Regions from separate parts of the Novosphingobium sp. GW835-FHT14H07 genome, predicted to be linked through region 2. Evidence: predicted binding sites of a transcription regulator. Region 2 holds the regulator's gene; the other holds the start of a gene.
The links. Region 2 encodes LexA, which represses DNA repair genes until DNA is damaged. Its sites were predicted from a motif close to GTTCCNCNCTTGTTCT; they were not measured.

Region 1 (7,947 bases), on a different contig from region 2:
TTCACCACGTCACCGACCTTGATCGCGCCGGCCTCGACCTTCGCGTTGTGCGCGTGCAGGCGGCCCAGCGGCTTGGCGGTGTCGCTCACTGCCAGCTTGAGACCATCGGCGCCGGTGATCATCCCTGCGTCACCGGTCTGGCCACCGCTTTCGCCGTAGAACGGCGTCTGATTGACGATCACGGTAACGTCGTCGCCCGCCGCAGCACTCTCGACTTCCTTGCCGTCCTTGACCAGCGCCACGACCTGCGCCTCGCCGGTGGTGGCGGTGTAGCCGGTGAACTCGGTCGCGCCGACACGCTCGGCAATGTCGAACCACACTTCGCTGTCCGCAGCCTGGCCAGAGCCCTTCCACGCCGCGCGCGCCGCCGCCTTCTGCTGCGCCATGGCAGCATCGAAGCCCTCGCGGTCAACCGCAATGCCACGGGCGCGCAAGGCGTCTTCGGTCAGGTCGTACGGGAAACCGTAAGTGTCATAGAGCTTGAATGCGGTCCCGCCCGGCAGCGCATCGCCCTCGCCCAGCGCAGCGGTCGCTTCGTCGAGCAGCTTGATGCCGTTCGAAAGCGTGCGGCGGAACTGCACTTCCTCGCGCAGCAGGGTTTCCTCGATCAGCGGCTGCGCACGGCCCAACTCAGGATAGGCAGCGCCCATCTCGGCGACCAGTGCCGGCACCAGGCGGTGCATCAGCGGGTCCTTGGCGCCCAGCAGGTGCGCGTGGCGCATGGCGCGGCGCATGATACGGCGCAGCACATAGCCGCGGCCCTCGTTCGAAGGCAGCACGCCATCGGCCAACAGGAAGCTGGTCGAGCGCAGATGGTCGGCAATCACGCGATGGCTCGCGCGCTGCTCGCCCTCGGCCTTGACCGAGGTCAGGCTTTCGGAGGCCGCGATCAGCGCCTTGAATGTGTCGGTGTCGTAGTTGTCGTGTTCGCCCTGCAGAACGGCGGCAATGCGCTCGAGGCCCATGCCGGTATCGATGCTCGGCTTGGGCAGGCTGCCGGTGATTTCACCCGCGGTCTGCTCGAACTGCATGAACACGAGGTTCCAGATCTCGATGAAGCGGTCGCCATCCTCTTCCGGCGATCCCGGAGGGCCGCCCCAGATGTGATCGCCATGATCGAAGAAGATTTCGGAGCAGGGACCGCACGGGCCATCGTCGCCCATCGCCCAGAAGTTGTCCTTGGTGGCGATGCGGATGATGCGATCCGCAGGCAGGCCTGCGATCTTCTTCCACAGCTCGAACGCCTCGTCGTCGGTATGGTAGACGGTGGCGAGCAGCTTGTCCTTGGGCAGGCCCCATTCGCGCGTCAGCAGCGTCCACGCATGGGTGATCGCCTGCTCCTTGAAGTAGTCGCCGAACGAGAAATTGCCGAGCATCTCGAAGAAGGTGTGATGCCGCGCAGTGTAGCCGACGTTGTCGAGATCGTTGTGCTTGCCGCCCGCGCGCACGCACTTCTGCGACGAGGTGGCGCGTGGGGTCGCGCGTGTCTCGAGCCCGGTGAAAACGTTCTTGAACGGCACCATCCCGGCGTTCGTGAACATCAGCGTCGGGTCGTTGTAGGGCACCAGCGGCGCAGACTGCACCACATCGTGCCCGTGCGAGCCGAAGTATTCGAGGAAGGAGCGGCGGATTTCGTTCGTCGAAGTCATGAAAGGCCGATTAGGCGAGCGTTCGGCGCGCTACAAGCACGTTTCATCCATCATTGTGATCGGACGTGGCGCTTACCAGCCACGCCGCAGCATTGAATGCCACCACGCCGTCCCGATGATGGGCCTCCACAAGCTCGGCGAGCCGCATCTCGACCGCTGCGCGCTCGGCCTCGGGCAAAGTCCGCAAGGCCGCCGCAGCAGGTCCGATGCGGCGGAACAGCGCCATCGCTTCGCCCACGGCATCTGGCCCGGTGCCGGCGATGTACCGGAAATCCACCGGCGCGAACTCCACCGCCCGCCATCCTGCCATGCAGCGTCGCACGTGCTCCGGCAGGGCGAATGCGAAGGGGCCCGGCGCAGTTGGCGAAGCTGGCGGAGAATCACCTTTCGGCAGTAGCGCCGCGATGGCCGCCGCCCAGTCGTTCTCGGCAGCCTTGCGAAAGCACGAGAAGACCATGCGCGCTCCTGGCATCGCCTGCGCGGCCAGATGGGCGAAGGCTGCTTGCGGATCGGAGAAGAACATCACGCCGTGGCGCGATACATACAGGTCCGGCCGTGACGCGGGTTGCCACTGCGAGGCATCGGCCAGCTCGAACGTCAGGTTTGGCTGAATGGCGCGGGAGCGGGCCGCATCGACCAGATCGGCAGAGATATCCACGCCGGTCACCTGCGCTTGCGGCCTTGCCTCGGCAATGGCGATCGACAGCTCCCCCGCTCCGCAACCGATATCTGCAACAGCCGCGCCCGGCTCTTGAGCGATGGCCGCCAGAAGTTTGGGTGTCAGGTCGGAAAAGCTGACATCGGTGCGCCGCCATTCGCTGGCCCAGCTCCGTCCGACCGTCCCCTGCCAGTCACTCACGTTGGTCATGCCTTACATGCCGAAATAGTCGCCGCCCTTTTCGCGCGCGCGCTGCCACGCGGGCCGCGCGTGGATGGCCGCGACGAATGCCGCAAGCTTGGGGAAATGCGCACCCGCTCCTTGCATCACCGCGATCTCTGCCGGGAAGCTCATCATCACATCCGCCCCGGTCCAATCGTCGCCGATGAAGTGGCCGGACGGGCGCAGGATCTGCTCCATGTAGCCAAAATGGGCTGCCAGCTGTTCGTCGATGCGCGGCTTCAGCGGCGCGGCAGCCTCTCCAAGGCGCGAGGTATAAAGCTGCAGGAGGACGGGGGTCATGGCAGAGCCTTCGGCAAAATGCATCAGTTCAAGGTGCCGCAGGGCGTCGTCCGAACCTTCCGCCGGGAGCCATGTGCCCTTGCCATAGCGTTCGCACAGGACCTGCACGATCGCGCCCGATTCCTCGATGACCCGGCCATCGATCTCCAGCAGGGGCGATTTGCCCAGCGGGTGCACGGCCTTCAGTTCGGGCGGGGCAAGGTTGGTCACCGCATCGCGCTGATAGTGCCTAATCTCGTAATCGACGCCAAGCTCCTCCAGCAACCAGAGGACCCGTTGCGAACGGCTGTTGTTGAGATGGTGAACGATGATGCCCATGGCGATTCTCCGTGCGGTTTAAGTGGAAGGTTAACCCGCAACCGCCGGCGCGCAAACAAAAAGCCCGCGCGATCCTGCCGGGGAACGCGCGGGCTCTTTGTCTGGCTGGCGGGCCCGGCTTGCACCGGGGATGGAGGCTGCCCGCCGCCTTGAAGATCAGACGTCGTCGTCCGCGTCCGGACCGACCATCAGACCTTCGGCAACCTTGTCGGTGCGGCCGCGGATCGCGGCTTCCAACCGGTCGCAAAGTTCGGAATTCTCGCGCAGGAAGTTCTTGGCGTTCTCGCGCCCCTGCCCGATGCGGATCGAGTCATAGCTGAACCAGGCACCCGACTTCTCGACCAGCCCGGCCTTGACGCCGAGGTCGAGGATTTCGCCGATCTTCGAGATGCCTTCGCCATACATGATGTCGAATTCAACCTGCTTGAACGGCGGAGCCACCTTGTTCTTGACCACCTTCACGCGCGTGGCGTTGCCGACGATCTCGTCACGATCCTTGATCTGGCCGGTGCGGCGGATGTCGAGGCGGACCGAGGCGTAGAACTTGAGCGCGTTGCCGCCCGTCGTCGTCTCGGGGTTGCCGTACATCACGCCGATCTTCATGCGCAGCTGGTTGATGAAGATCACCATGCAGCGCGAACGGCTGATCGAACCGGTCAGCTTGCGCAACGACTGGCTCATCAGGCGGGCCTGCAGGCCGACGTGGCTGTCGCCCATCTCGCCTTCGATTTCCGCACGCGGCACGAGCGCGGCCACGGAGTCCACCACCAGCACGTCGATCGCGTTGGAGCGCACCAGCGTGTCGGTGATTTCCAGCGCCTGTTCGCCAGTATCCGGCTGCGACACGATCAGGTTGTCGATATCGACACCCAGCTTCTTGGCATAGACCGGGTCGAGCGCATGCTCGGCATCGATGAATGCCGCCGTGCCACCGGTCTTCTGGGCCTGGGCGATGACGTGCAGCGCGAGCGTGGTCTTGCCCGAGCTTTCCGGCCCATAGACTTCGATCACGCGTCCGCGCGGCAGACCGCCGACACCGAGTGCGATATCAAGCCCCAGCGACCCGGTGGAGATCGCCTCCACCTGCATCGCTTCCTTCGAGCCCAGCTTCATTGCCGAACCCTTGCCGAACGCACGGTCAATCTGTGCAAGGGCTGCGTCGAGCGCCTTCTGACGATCCATGTCCTTGATCTTACCTTCCTCGATGAGCTTGAGCTGAGCCGCCATGGCTTCGTTTCCCTTGCTAGAGTTGGCTGACACGAGCCGTCAACAAGGGTTATGTACTCGTTGTGTTCCCGTGGAACAAGAGGGGAACGATATATTCGCGCCGATTTGGCAACGCCTTGGCGCAAATCCTTAGCTTATCTCGCTTTTCTCGCAGTATGCGCGGCCGGCAGGATGGTGCGCAAACGGCGTTATCCACGACGCGGATGGGTTTCCCGCCAAATTGGACGCGCTTCCGTGAAGCGTTGCTTGTGATCGAATCGCGGCGCCCTGCCTTTCACAGATCGCAGAGCCGGCCGGCGTCATTGCAAGAATGCAGAATATCTATAAAGTTAATCCGGACCGTATATCGAAAGTTACTGCCAAATGTCTCAATCCCGTAAGCCGCAGTCTGCGGCCGGTGGCGGCGGCGGGGGCAGACCAGGTAGCCCGCCCCCGGGCGCGAAGCCGAAAGGCCCGCGCCAGGAAGTCGTCAGTGCACGTACGCTATACTTCGGGAATGGCGATCCAGCGCCCGAAACCGCGCTCGCTCGTGCGATCTCGGGCCGGGTTCAGCTCCACCGCATTACCGACGATTACATCGGCCATATCGATGACAGTCGGGAATACTATAACACGCTTTTCGTCATTGGCAGCGACCCTGTCCGGATCCGCAAGCTCATGCGCATCTATCGCCCCTTGCTGAAAATGAAGGCCAAGATAGTCATCATGCGCGAAGTACGGCCAAGCGTGAAAGCGCAGTTGCTCAATGCCGGTTTCGACGATGTCTTCGATCGTGAAATGCCGGTCGCCGAGGCTGCAGCGCGGGTGCGAGCCGTGCTGGGCCGCATCGCCCAGAGCCAGCAGTCGAAGGTCGTCGAGGAAGTCAGGGACCTGCATCTTCAGCACTTCACCCGAGAGCCACTGCTCGGCCGCGAGGCGCGTGTCCTGTCCATGCTCGTGGCCGCGCGCGGGTCACCTGTGCGGAGCAGCCAGCTTGCCATCAGTGGCCGTTCGACGCATCGACCGATCAGCACGAAGTCGCTGCAAGTCCTGATTTCCGGCCTGCGCTCCAAGCTGCGTCCAAATCTGCGGATCGTCAGTCAGGGCCCTGCAGGTTACTCTCTGCAGGAGATCTCTCCGGTCCGGTCATTGCTCGACAGCGCCTCCAAGATAACTTGAGCAACCGACCGTCTGACCCGAGGGTGCCCCGTTCGGCACCCCCGGTTCTCCAGCCTCGCCTTGCGGATCAGACGACGCCGAAGGCCAGCATCGCATCCGCCACCTTCTTGAAGCCGGCGATATTCGCTCCCTTGACGTAGTCGATATAGCCGCCGCCCTGATCGCCATAGGCGAGGCACGACTTGTGGATGCCCGACATGATGTCCTTGAGCATCTGCTGGAGTTCTTCCTCCTTCCACGAGCGGCGTTCGGAGTTCTGGCTCATTTCGAGGCCGGAGACGGCCACGCCGCCAGCGTTGGAGGCCTTGCCTGGCGCGTAAAGGATCTTGGCTGCCTTGAAGACATGCACACCGTCAAGATCGGTCGGCATGTTGGCACCCTCGGCCACCGCCTTGCAGCCGTTGGCGATCAACATGCGCGCATCATCGCCGAGCAGTTCGTTCTGGGTCGCGCAGGGCAGCGCGACGTCGCAAGGCACGCCCCATGGCGTCTGGCCGGCCACGAATGTCGCCTTCGGGAACGCCGTGACATATTCCTCGATCCGGCCGCGACGGTGGGTCTTGTGCGTCTTCACCCAGTCGATCTTTTCCTGATCGATACCGTCGGGGTCGTGGATGTAGCCCCCCGAATCCGACAGTGTCAGGACCTTGCCGCCCAGTTGCACGATCTTCTCGGCGGCATGGGTTGCCACGTTGCCGGAGCCGGAGATCACCGCTGTCTTGCCCGTGAGGTCTTCTCCCTTCGTCGCCAGCATGTTGGCCAGGAAGTAGACCGCGCCATAACCGGTCGCCTCGGTGCGGATCAGGGAACCGCCCCATTCGAGGCCCTTGCCGGTCAGCACGCCTGTGAAGTTGTTGGTGATGCGCTTGTACTGGCCGAACATGAAGCCGATCTCGCGCCCGCCTACGCCGATGTCGCCTGCGGGAACGTCAATGTCGGCACCAATGTGGCGGTAGAGTTCGGTCATGAAGCTCTGGCAGAAGCGCATGATCTCCCGCACGCTCTTGCCCTTGGGATTGAAGTTCGATCCACCCTTGCCACCCCCCATCGGCAGGCCGGTCAGCGCGTTCTTGAAGGTCTGCTCGAATGCAAGGAACTTCAGCACGGATTCGGTGACGGAAGGATGGAAGCGGATGCCGCCCTTGTAGGGACCGATCGCATTGTTGTTCTGCACGCGCCAACCGCGTTGCACGCGAATGTTGCCGTTGTCGTCCTCCCAGCAAACGCGGAACGAGACCACGCGATCCGGCTCGGCAATGCGACGCAGGATCTGCTGCGAGTGATACTCCTCCTTGTCCTGCATGAACTCGAAGATGTCTTCAGCAACCTCCTGAACCGCCTGGACGAATTCCGGCTGATACGGATTGCGCTTCTTCACGCCCTCCATGAAGGTCGGCAGGTCAACATGATCGGATACGGCCACGGTACTCTCCCCCAAGTCGGAGCCTCTGTCGGCTCACGATATGCATGCCGGTAGCGGCGGGTGCGGCCCGTTATTCGCCCAACTCGGAGAGGTTCCGAGTCGCGCTGTTGTTGGCATTCAGATTAACGCCTTTTGCGCCGTGGGAAAGCGGCGATGCTTGCCCTCACCGCCCAGGCGGCAAGCGATCGTCCTTCTTCTTGAAAAGCTGGTCGAGCGCCGACTTCACCGACTCACCGGCCGCTGCGTCATCCCTTGTCGGATCGGGGGTGTAGGTCGGTGCATCTTCTTCTGGTGGTGGTGCCACGTCTGTGGCACTGTCGTTCGCACCCGGCCTGGTTCCGGCAACCGAGGCTTCCGGGGCCAGCGGCTCCGTCGAAAGCAGCTTGGTGTCAACCGGACTCGCTGGTCCGATAAGTTTGGTCAAACCGCTGATCTGCTCGCCCAGGACCTTGTCGACGGCCCCCGAAATGGTGTCGGTCTTGTAGCGCATGAAGCCGCCGACAACATATTCCCAGAGAACGCGGGTCGACTTTCCACCGCTGCCCTCCACTGGCTTGAATGTTACCGTCATGGTCCCGTTCACCGCCTCGGACTGCAGCGGGCCAAGCCCGCCCACCAGCCTGAGGGCACGGTAAGGTTCGGCGTAAATCACGCGCATGTGCATGACAGAACCCGGCTTCTGCGTAGCCGGAGCGCCCTTCGGAACGGGCAGCTTCTCGCAGAAGCAGCCGTTTGCACTCGCATCCAGGGAAAGATTGGCCGCCTCGCCGGAAAACGTGTGCTGCGGGTTCCACCACAGCGACGGCGTCGTAAAGGCCTTCCATGCCTCTGCCGGGCTGGCGGCGACTTCCCCGGTGACGCGAATAACGAAACCGGAATCGGTCCGTGCCGTGACTTCAGCCCGGGCAGGCACCGATGCAACAACGGCGAGGCCACCAAGCCCCGCCGTCAGGATATACCACAGCTTGCCCATCACGCGCCTCCGCCCGCTC
Region 2 (7,947 bases):
CAGAACGATATGGTATTTCGAGCAACTGTTTCGGAGTTTCAGGTCAGCGGCATCACCGCCGAAACCATGCACTTCGGCGCCCTCCCTGCGCAGAAATTCGACAAGTGGCTGAAAGTCACGGTCATTCGATGCAATGCAGACGCAATCAAACCCCTTGCGCAGGACGATTTCGACTGTCTCGACAGCCAAGGCGATGTCGGTGGTGTTCTTCTTGTTCTTTGAAGGTGTAACCTGTCTCACATCGAGCGGATGGTCTTTGGAATGGTCTATCCATTCGCCATTCGCCCCGTTTGCAAAGTTTCCATAGACACGGCGCAACTGCACGTCCCCCAACGACGTTGCGATCGCTTCAATCTTTGACATCGTGCTTGCGGGCACGTTCTCGCCATCAATCATGATGGCAACACGCTTCTTGTTCTGCACAGTATTCATCAATGTGCTTATTGCGGCAGAAGGCTTACGAAATTCCAATATGTAGTCACTTCGGATTGGAAACGCTTTCCTACAGGGCAGGTTTTTGCCATGGTGCCGACTGTCAGCGAAGCACCTTGAAAGCCCCGGAAATCCGCGCCAAAACTGCGTTCCAACTCCCGTTCCGCAGTTCTCTCTGGACAGTGTAAACCCCGTAAACCCCCATTCAGCATTCCAGGGACAACGATGAACGACCTCACCCATCTCGATTCGACCGGCACCGCTCGCATGGTCGACGTCGGCGGCAAGACCGAGACGCACCGCGTCGCGATTGCGCGTGGTATGATCCGCATGTCTGACGCCACGCTCGAGGCGATCAGGTCCGGCAATGCTCCGAAAGGCGATGTGCTTGGCCCAGCGCGGATTGCCGGGATCATGGCGGCGAAAAGGACAGGCGACCTCATCCCGCTCTGCCATCCACTGGCGCTCGATGCGGTCAACATCGATTTCGCCTTCGTCGCCGACGGCATCGAATGCACCGCCTCCGCTTCGTTGACCGGTCGCACGGGCGTAGAGATGGAAGCGTTGACGGCGGTGAGCCTCGCCCTGCTGACGATCTACGACATGGCCAAGGCTCTCGACAAAGGCATGGTGATCGAAAGTGTCCGTCTGATCGAGAAGCGGGGCGGCAAGTCCGGAACCTGGCGCGCTCCGGAATGAAAGCGCCGCCCCTACCCCTTGCCGAAGCGCAGAGCCGGTTGCTCGCGCTCGCGCCTTCGCTGCCCGTCGAGCATCGCTCGGTTGCCGAATGCCTTGGCCATTACCTAGCCGAGGACCTCCTTGCCCGGCGCACGCAGCCAGCGGCAGCCCTTTCGGCGATGGACGGCTATGCCATGCGCAGTGCCGATCTTCCGGGCCCGTGGCGCGTGATCGGTGAAAGCGCGGCCGGCCACCCCTTCGGCGGCGAGGTCGGCCCCGGTGAAGCCACCCGCATCAGCACTGGCGCCATACTGCCCAAAGGCGCGGACATGGTGCTGCTTCAGGAGGACAGCGCGCGCAACGGCAACGAGCTGAGCTTGACCGGCGAGCCACCGCAGCCCGCTTCGCGCCACGTTCGACCCGCAGGCATGGATTTCAGCTCTCGCGAAACGCTGATCTCTGCGGGTAGCCGCATTAGCCCTGCGCAAATCGCGCTCGCCATCGCCGGTGGCCACAGCCATCTCCCCGTGCGCCGGCGTGTCAGCCTGACCGTCATCGACAGCGGCGACGAACTGGTTCCTCCCGGCCACCTGCCCGACCTGCACCAGCTTCCCGCCAGCAACGGGCCGATGCTCTGTGCGATGGCCGCCTCCCTGCCGGTCGATATCCGCCATGCCGGTCCTGTGGCGGACGAACTCGCAGAATTGGTCCGCGCGCTGGACGCGGCAAACAGCTCGGACATCATCGTCACAAGCGGCGGGGCGTCAGTCGGGGATCACGATCTCGTTCGCCCGGCGCTCGAGGCCGTTGGCGCCTCGATCGACTTCTGGCGCATCGGCATCAAGCCGGGCAAGCCGCTGCTGGTGGCAACGCGTGGATCCCAGATCATTCTCGGCCTGCCCGGCAATCCAGCCTCGGCCTTCGTTACGGCCTACCTGTTCATGCTCCCCCTGTTGAGAGCGATGCTCGGCGCGAGTGCGCCTTTGCCAAAAGCCATCCCAGCCCGGCTTGCAGAGCCACTGGCGCAGGGCGGGAGCCGAATGGAGTTCCTGCGCGCGATATGGGACGGAGCGTCGGTAAGGCTCGACCCGCTCCAGGATTCCGGAGCGCTCTCTCCACTTTCAAGGGCCAACGCGTTGGCCGTGCGGGAAGCAGGGGCCGAGGCCAAACCGGCCGGAACGGATGTTCCTATCTACCTCCTCGAAAATGGCGGAATTGCTTGACGAGTCGCAACAGGTTGCTTATCCGTTCCGCATTCGTTCGCCGGGATGGAACATTCGCTCCCGGTCCATGAAAGACCAGCGGCTTCGCCTCGAAGCCGCGCATTGCGGAGTGGCCGCCGATGTTGACGCGCAAGCAGCACGAACTGCTCACCTTCATTCAGGTCCGGCTTGAAGAGTCGGGCATCTCCCCCTCGTTCGAGGAGATGAAGGAAGCGCTCGATCTGAAGTCCAAGTCGGGCGTCCATCGGCTGATCTCGGCGCTTGAAGAGCGTGGCTTCATCCGCCGCCTCCCCAACCGCGCACGGGCACTCGAAGTCCTCCGCCAGCCTGACAGCGCGGTGGGCAAGCAGAGCGCCGTTCGGCAGATTGCCAATGCAGATGGTGGAGCAACGGGCGGAAGCGTCACGGCGCTTCGTCCTGCACCAAAAGCGCCTCCCGTGCCTGTGGCGGCAAACGACGTGATCGAGCTGCCGCTGCACGGCAAGATTGCAGCCGGTGTGCCAATCGAAGCGCTTGAGACGACGGCGACCCTGCCAGTTCCTGCCGCGCTACTGGGCGCAGGAGAGCATTACGCACTCGAAGTGTCCGGTGACTCGATGGTTGAAGCCGGGATCTTCGATGGCGATTACGCGCTTGTCCGCAAGACAGATATGGCGCGCGATGGCGAGATCGTGGTTGCACTTGTGCGCGGGGAAGAGGCCACGCTCAAGTATCTCCATCACGAAAAGGGCATGGTTCGGCTGGATCCCGCCAACGCTGCCTATGATCCTCAGTTCTATCGCCCCGACGAGGTGACCGTGCAGGGCAAGCTTGCAGGCTTGTTGCGGCGCTACCACTGACGTTTGTTGCAACATAGCGCCCGACCATCGGGCGTGCCTGATGACAAAGGCCGCTGCGCAGGAAATGCGCGGCGGCTTTTTTTGCATCAGCATGTTATGGTAAATATCAATCGATTTGGTTGAGATTTTTCTGGATGTGGTCCAGTGTGAGGTATAGTATCCGCTGTTACCGAATGCCCCGCCGTGGGGCTCCCCTTTCCGGGACGGCCCGCCAGAACATGGGGCGTCGGCAACGGAAGAGGTGTTGCCAATGGCTTATGCAATCGAGAATACGAGACGCAGGCAGACACAGACCTTCATCGCGGTCGGGCTGCTTCATGGAGTGGCGATCTGGGCGATCGCTTCAGGGTTCGCCAACAGCATGGTCACGATCCTGACGGACCGACTTCCTGCCAAGCAGTGGGAGGACGAGGAGGTGAAGGTAACGCCTGTCGTGCCGCCGCCGGACGTGAAACCTTCCCCACAGCCTGACAGCCGCTCGCTGGTGGCCCCCCGCCCCGACATCGCGATTACGCCGGTGGATCCTTCAAGCACAGTCCGGGAAATCGAGGTCACCCCGATCACACCAGTCGACCCTATCCCGAACGTCCTGCCCGAGCCCCACCCCTCTCCCTCGCCGAGCTTTGCCGTGCGCACAGCATCACCGAAGGGATCGCCGGGCTCATGGATCTCGGACCGCGACTATCCCTCGGCCGCAATCAGAGAGGAAAGAGAAGGGCTAACCCGCTTTCGGCTCTCGATAGGCGTGGATGGCCGCGTCACGGGATGCGAGATTACCGGATCGAGCGGGTCTCCTGACCTTGATGCAGCGACATGCACGAAAGTCAGCGCGCGGGCGCGGTTCACTCCTGCACTTGGCAGCGACGGCATGCCGACTGCGGGGAGCTACGTCGGTTCGGTGCGCTGGGTCCTCCCCTGATGAATTGAGCCGGGCGAACGTCAGGTTCGCCCGGCAAGTCTGGCGGAAAGGAGCGCTGCTTCGAGATTATCGCCCGCCGGACAAGGGCATGGACCGCCCTGGGTCGCATTCATCGCTTGGAAGCCACTGGCGCCGTTACCGGCACGGTTGCATCAGGCGCATCCGTCGCTCCAACTCCGACGTCGTTGAGTTGCGTCAGGCTGGGCGTCGGGCGCGGTACTGGCCAGCGATACCAACCATGCTGGCCCTGCGTTTCCGCTACGGTGCGAATCCGGCCAGAGGCAAGATCGATGGATATGCCTCCCGTATTGGCGAGATAGGATCGGTCTGCCTTCAGCATGCGCGGGCGGCACGATGCCGGAAGGCGTCGATCGGCGATGACGATGTCGGCCCGCTCGCAGGCCGCCACAAGCGCCATGTCGTCAATGTAGTTTCGGCTGCGGGCCATCAGGAGCGTAAAACGCCGTTCGTTTCTGAGCACCGTTGCAGCGCAGAAGTCTTCATTGCAGCGAGCACCCGGCCATTCATCGAGGCGACGAAGGCTGCCTTCCATTCCGGCAAGTTCGAGCAAGTTGTCCCGCATGTAATCGCCCCTTCCCATGCGCAGGACGATCAGGTCCGATCCTTCGCCGGCTATGCCGACGTGATGGCCATCACCGGTGACAAGCACATCGGGCCGCGGCGTCAGGACCATGGCGGTGATGGCAAGACCGGCGGGTATGGTGCCAAGAAGGCGCACCTTGCCCACCCAGAGTGCCAGCCACAACATGCCGACGAGGAACAGCGCGTAGCTCCATGTTTCGAAGGGCGGCATTGCAGTTACTGAGCCGGGTTGTGATGCCACGAAGTGTGCCAGCGCCAGCAGCAGATCGAGGGACTTGCCAACCAGCCACCAAACCGGTGCGCCAAGGCCTGCGAGATCAAACACCAGGGCCAAGCCGATCAGCGGCATGGTCACGAAAGTGGTCAGCGGAATGGCAATGACGTTTGCCAGCGAGCCATAAACGCCAGCGCGATGAAAATGGAACAGGCCGATTGGCATCAGTGCGAGTTCAATGACCATGCCGGTAGCCAGCAACATTACGAAGCTTCGCCCAGCCCGGACCAGGGGCCCATGGTGTTCACCGGTGAGGAACGAGCGAACCGGGCCCGCCGAGTGAAAGGCGATGATCGCAATCACGGCCGCGAAACTCATCTGGAAGCTGGGGCCAAGGACGGCATCGGGCCAGAACAGCATGACGACAAAGCCGCCAACTGCGACCATTCGCATCGATAGTGGATCGCGTCCCAAGGCCAGCGCACCAAGTACAAGCAATGCCCCGATGCACGACCGGATGGTGGGCACTTCCGCTCCGGTCAGCAAGGTATAGCCAAATCCTGCCAGGGCGCCTGCCAGCGCAGCTGCAAGAGGCACGCGGATCCTGAGCGCAACCCAGGGAAAGAGCGCGAGCAAGCGCGCAACCAGCCAATAGACGGCCCCCACCAGCGCGCTGACATGCAAGCCGCTGATCGACAGGAGGTGGGTCAGTCCCGCATCGCGCATGGCGTCTTCATCGCTGGCAGCAATCGCCCCGCGATCCCCGCTGGCAAATGCGGCCGCAATTGTCCCCGCCGATCCGGTCAACCGTGAGCGGACATGCTCGGCCAGCGACTTCTGCAAGCTGCGAAGCGTGGTATCACGATCTGATCTTCCGACCACTCGCACATCGCCCAGCACCGTTCCCGTCGCTGCAAGGCCATCGAACCAGGCCCTGCGAGCAAAATCGTACGCGCCCGGAAGCATGGGAGCGGCCGGTGGCATGAGCCGGGCGCGCAGGGCGACCCGGGCACCTTCAGCCACGTCGCCCGGATCCTTGTCGTAAGGCAGGTTGACCCGCACGCGGACAGGATCGGCCAGGCCATCCAGCATCACCCGCAATACGAGGCGCGCGCGCGCATTTGCCGGCTCCTCCCGTCGTTCAAGAACTTCTCCGGCAAGAGCAGAAACCTGCGGTCTCGCTATGCCCGGTTGCCCCACCAGCGCGGAGCGCGTCCAGATGGTGACCTCGCCGGCAGCCACCATGATCGCCAGTCCTGCCACGGCGAGGCGCAGGTGAGGCCGCTTCTCGGCATTGATCGCCAGCAGGGCAAGGATGGCGATGGCCCCAAGCGCCAACAGTGCGGCAATCCAGTCGGAGCGGGAGGGAAGCGCTACCCACAGCACGATGCCTGCGGCAAAGGCCACCACCAGCCAGAGCCCGCGTTCGAACGGGTGTGCATCCAGGAAGCGTTCTGCAGCGTCGATCCGACCATCAAGCATGCTGGACAATCGCGCGCGGATGTCCCAATGCCGCGCGCGTTCGCCCGGTTCAGGGACCGGTTCGGCGGCGGGGTAGTCTGCCGCTGGCCGATCTGCAGCCGGAGACGCCATGACATTCAAAGCAAAGGAAAGCGCGGCCGATGGCAAGCGCCACTGACACCGTTTCTGCAGGATCGCCCGGCAATGCCCCGGTCGTCACCCGTTTCGCCCCTTCGCCCACTGGCTTCCTGCACATTGGCGGCGCGCGTACGGCGATGTTCAACTGGCTCTATGCTCGCCACAACGGCGGCAAGTACCTGCTGCGCATCGAGGATACCGATCGTGCTCGCTCGACCGATGCGGCCATCGAAGCGATCTTCGACGGGCTGAACTGGCTGGGTCTGGGCGGAGACGAGGAGCCTGTGTTCCAGTTCGCCCGCTCGGAACGGCACGCTCAGGTTGCGCACCAGATGCTGGAGGCCGGACACGCCTATCGCTGCTACCTGACACAGGAAGAGCTCGCCGCTCGTCGCGAGAAAGCCCAGGCCGAGCGCCGCCCCTTCCGCATCGATAGCGAGTGGCGCGATGCGACGCCTGATCAGTGGCCGACCGACCAGTCCTACGTGGTGCGCATGAAGGCGCCGCGGGAAGGCGAAACGACGATTCCCGATCGCGTTCAAGGTTTTATCACGGTCCAGAACAGCGAGCTTGACGACTTCATCGTGCTGCGTTCGGACGGCACGCCGACATACATGCTCGCTGTCGTAGTCGACGATCATGACATGGGCGTCACCCATGTGATCCGCGGCGACGATCACATCAACAATGCGTTCCGTCAGCTGGTGATCGTCCGTGCGATGAACGAGATCGAAGGTGGTTGGCCCGATCCGATCTACGCGCACATCCCGCTGATCCACGGTGCTGATGGCGCCAAGCTTTCAAAGCGTCACGGTGCGCTGGGCGTCGACGCCTATCGCGACGAGATGGGGCTGCTGCCCGAAGCGGTGTTCAACTACCTGCTGCGCCTCGGCTGGGGCCATGGTGACGAGGAAATCATCAGCCGCGATCAGGCGGTTGAATGGTTCGATATCGCCAACGTCAACAAGGGCGCATCGCGCTTTGATCTCAAGAAGCTGCTGAACCTCAATGGCCACTACATTCGCGAGGCTGATGATGCCCGGCTTGCCGGGCTGGTCGCCCCGCGTCTGGCTGTGCTGGAGCCTGGCTTCGACGCCAAAGCGGGCATGGATCTGCTGACCAGAGCGATGCCGGTGCTGAAGGTGCGCGCTGCCGATCTCAACGAACTGGCGACCTCGTCGGTGTTCCTGTTCGCGCAGCGCCCCCTGCCCATGGCGGAAAAGGCGGCCGCACTACTGACCGACGATTCGCGCGCGATACTGGCCAAAGTGGTGGCTGCGCTCGAGGCGGAAAACGGCTGGACAATCGAAGGGCTGGAGGCCACTTTGAAACAAATGGCCGAGGAGCTTGGGATAGGCTTGGGCAAAATTGCCCAACCGTTGCGCGCGAGCCTGACGGGACAGACTACCTCGCCGGGAATATTCGACGTATTGGCACTGC

Region 1: the regulator LexA is predicted to act here: its motif matches at 4,447-4,462, upstream of recA (recombinase RecA).

The regions. Positions count from the first base shown of each region.
Region 1 is NZ_JBXAFX010000014.1:17,454-25,400, reverse strand. Features, by position in the region: gene alaS (alanine--tRNA ligase) at 1-1,649, opposite strand, end outside; gene AC1Q5P_RS13710 (class I SAM-dependent methyltransferase) at 1,693-2,517, opposite strand; gene AC1Q5P_RS13705 (glutathione S-transferase family protein) at 2,521-3,147, opposite strand; gene recA (recombinase RecA) at 3,304-4,374, opposite strand; gene AC1Q5P_RS13695 (helix-turn-helix domain-containing protein) at 4,738-5,532, shown strand; gene gdhA (NADP-specific glutamate dehydrogenase) at 5,600-6,955, opposite strand; gene AC1Q5P_RS13685 (SRPBCC family protein) at 7,119-7,947, opposite strand, start outside.
Region 2 is NZ_JBXAFX010000001.1:115,449-123,395, reverse strand. Features, by position in the region: gene AC1Q5P_RS00600 (NYN domain-containing protein) at 1-432, opposite strand, end outside; gene moaC (cyclic pyranopterin monophosphate synthase MoaC) at 658-1,131, shown strand; gene AC1Q5P_RS00590 (molybdopterin molybdotransferase MoeA) at 1,128-2,333, shown strand; gene lexA (transcriptional repressor LexA) at 2,453-3,172, shown strand; gene AC1Q5P_RS00580 (energy transducer TonB) at 3,423-4,091, shown strand; gene AC1Q5P_RS00575 (ComEC/Rec2 family competence protein) at 4,201-6,501, opposite strand; gene gltX (glutamate--tRNA ligase) at 6,531-7,947, shown strand, end outside.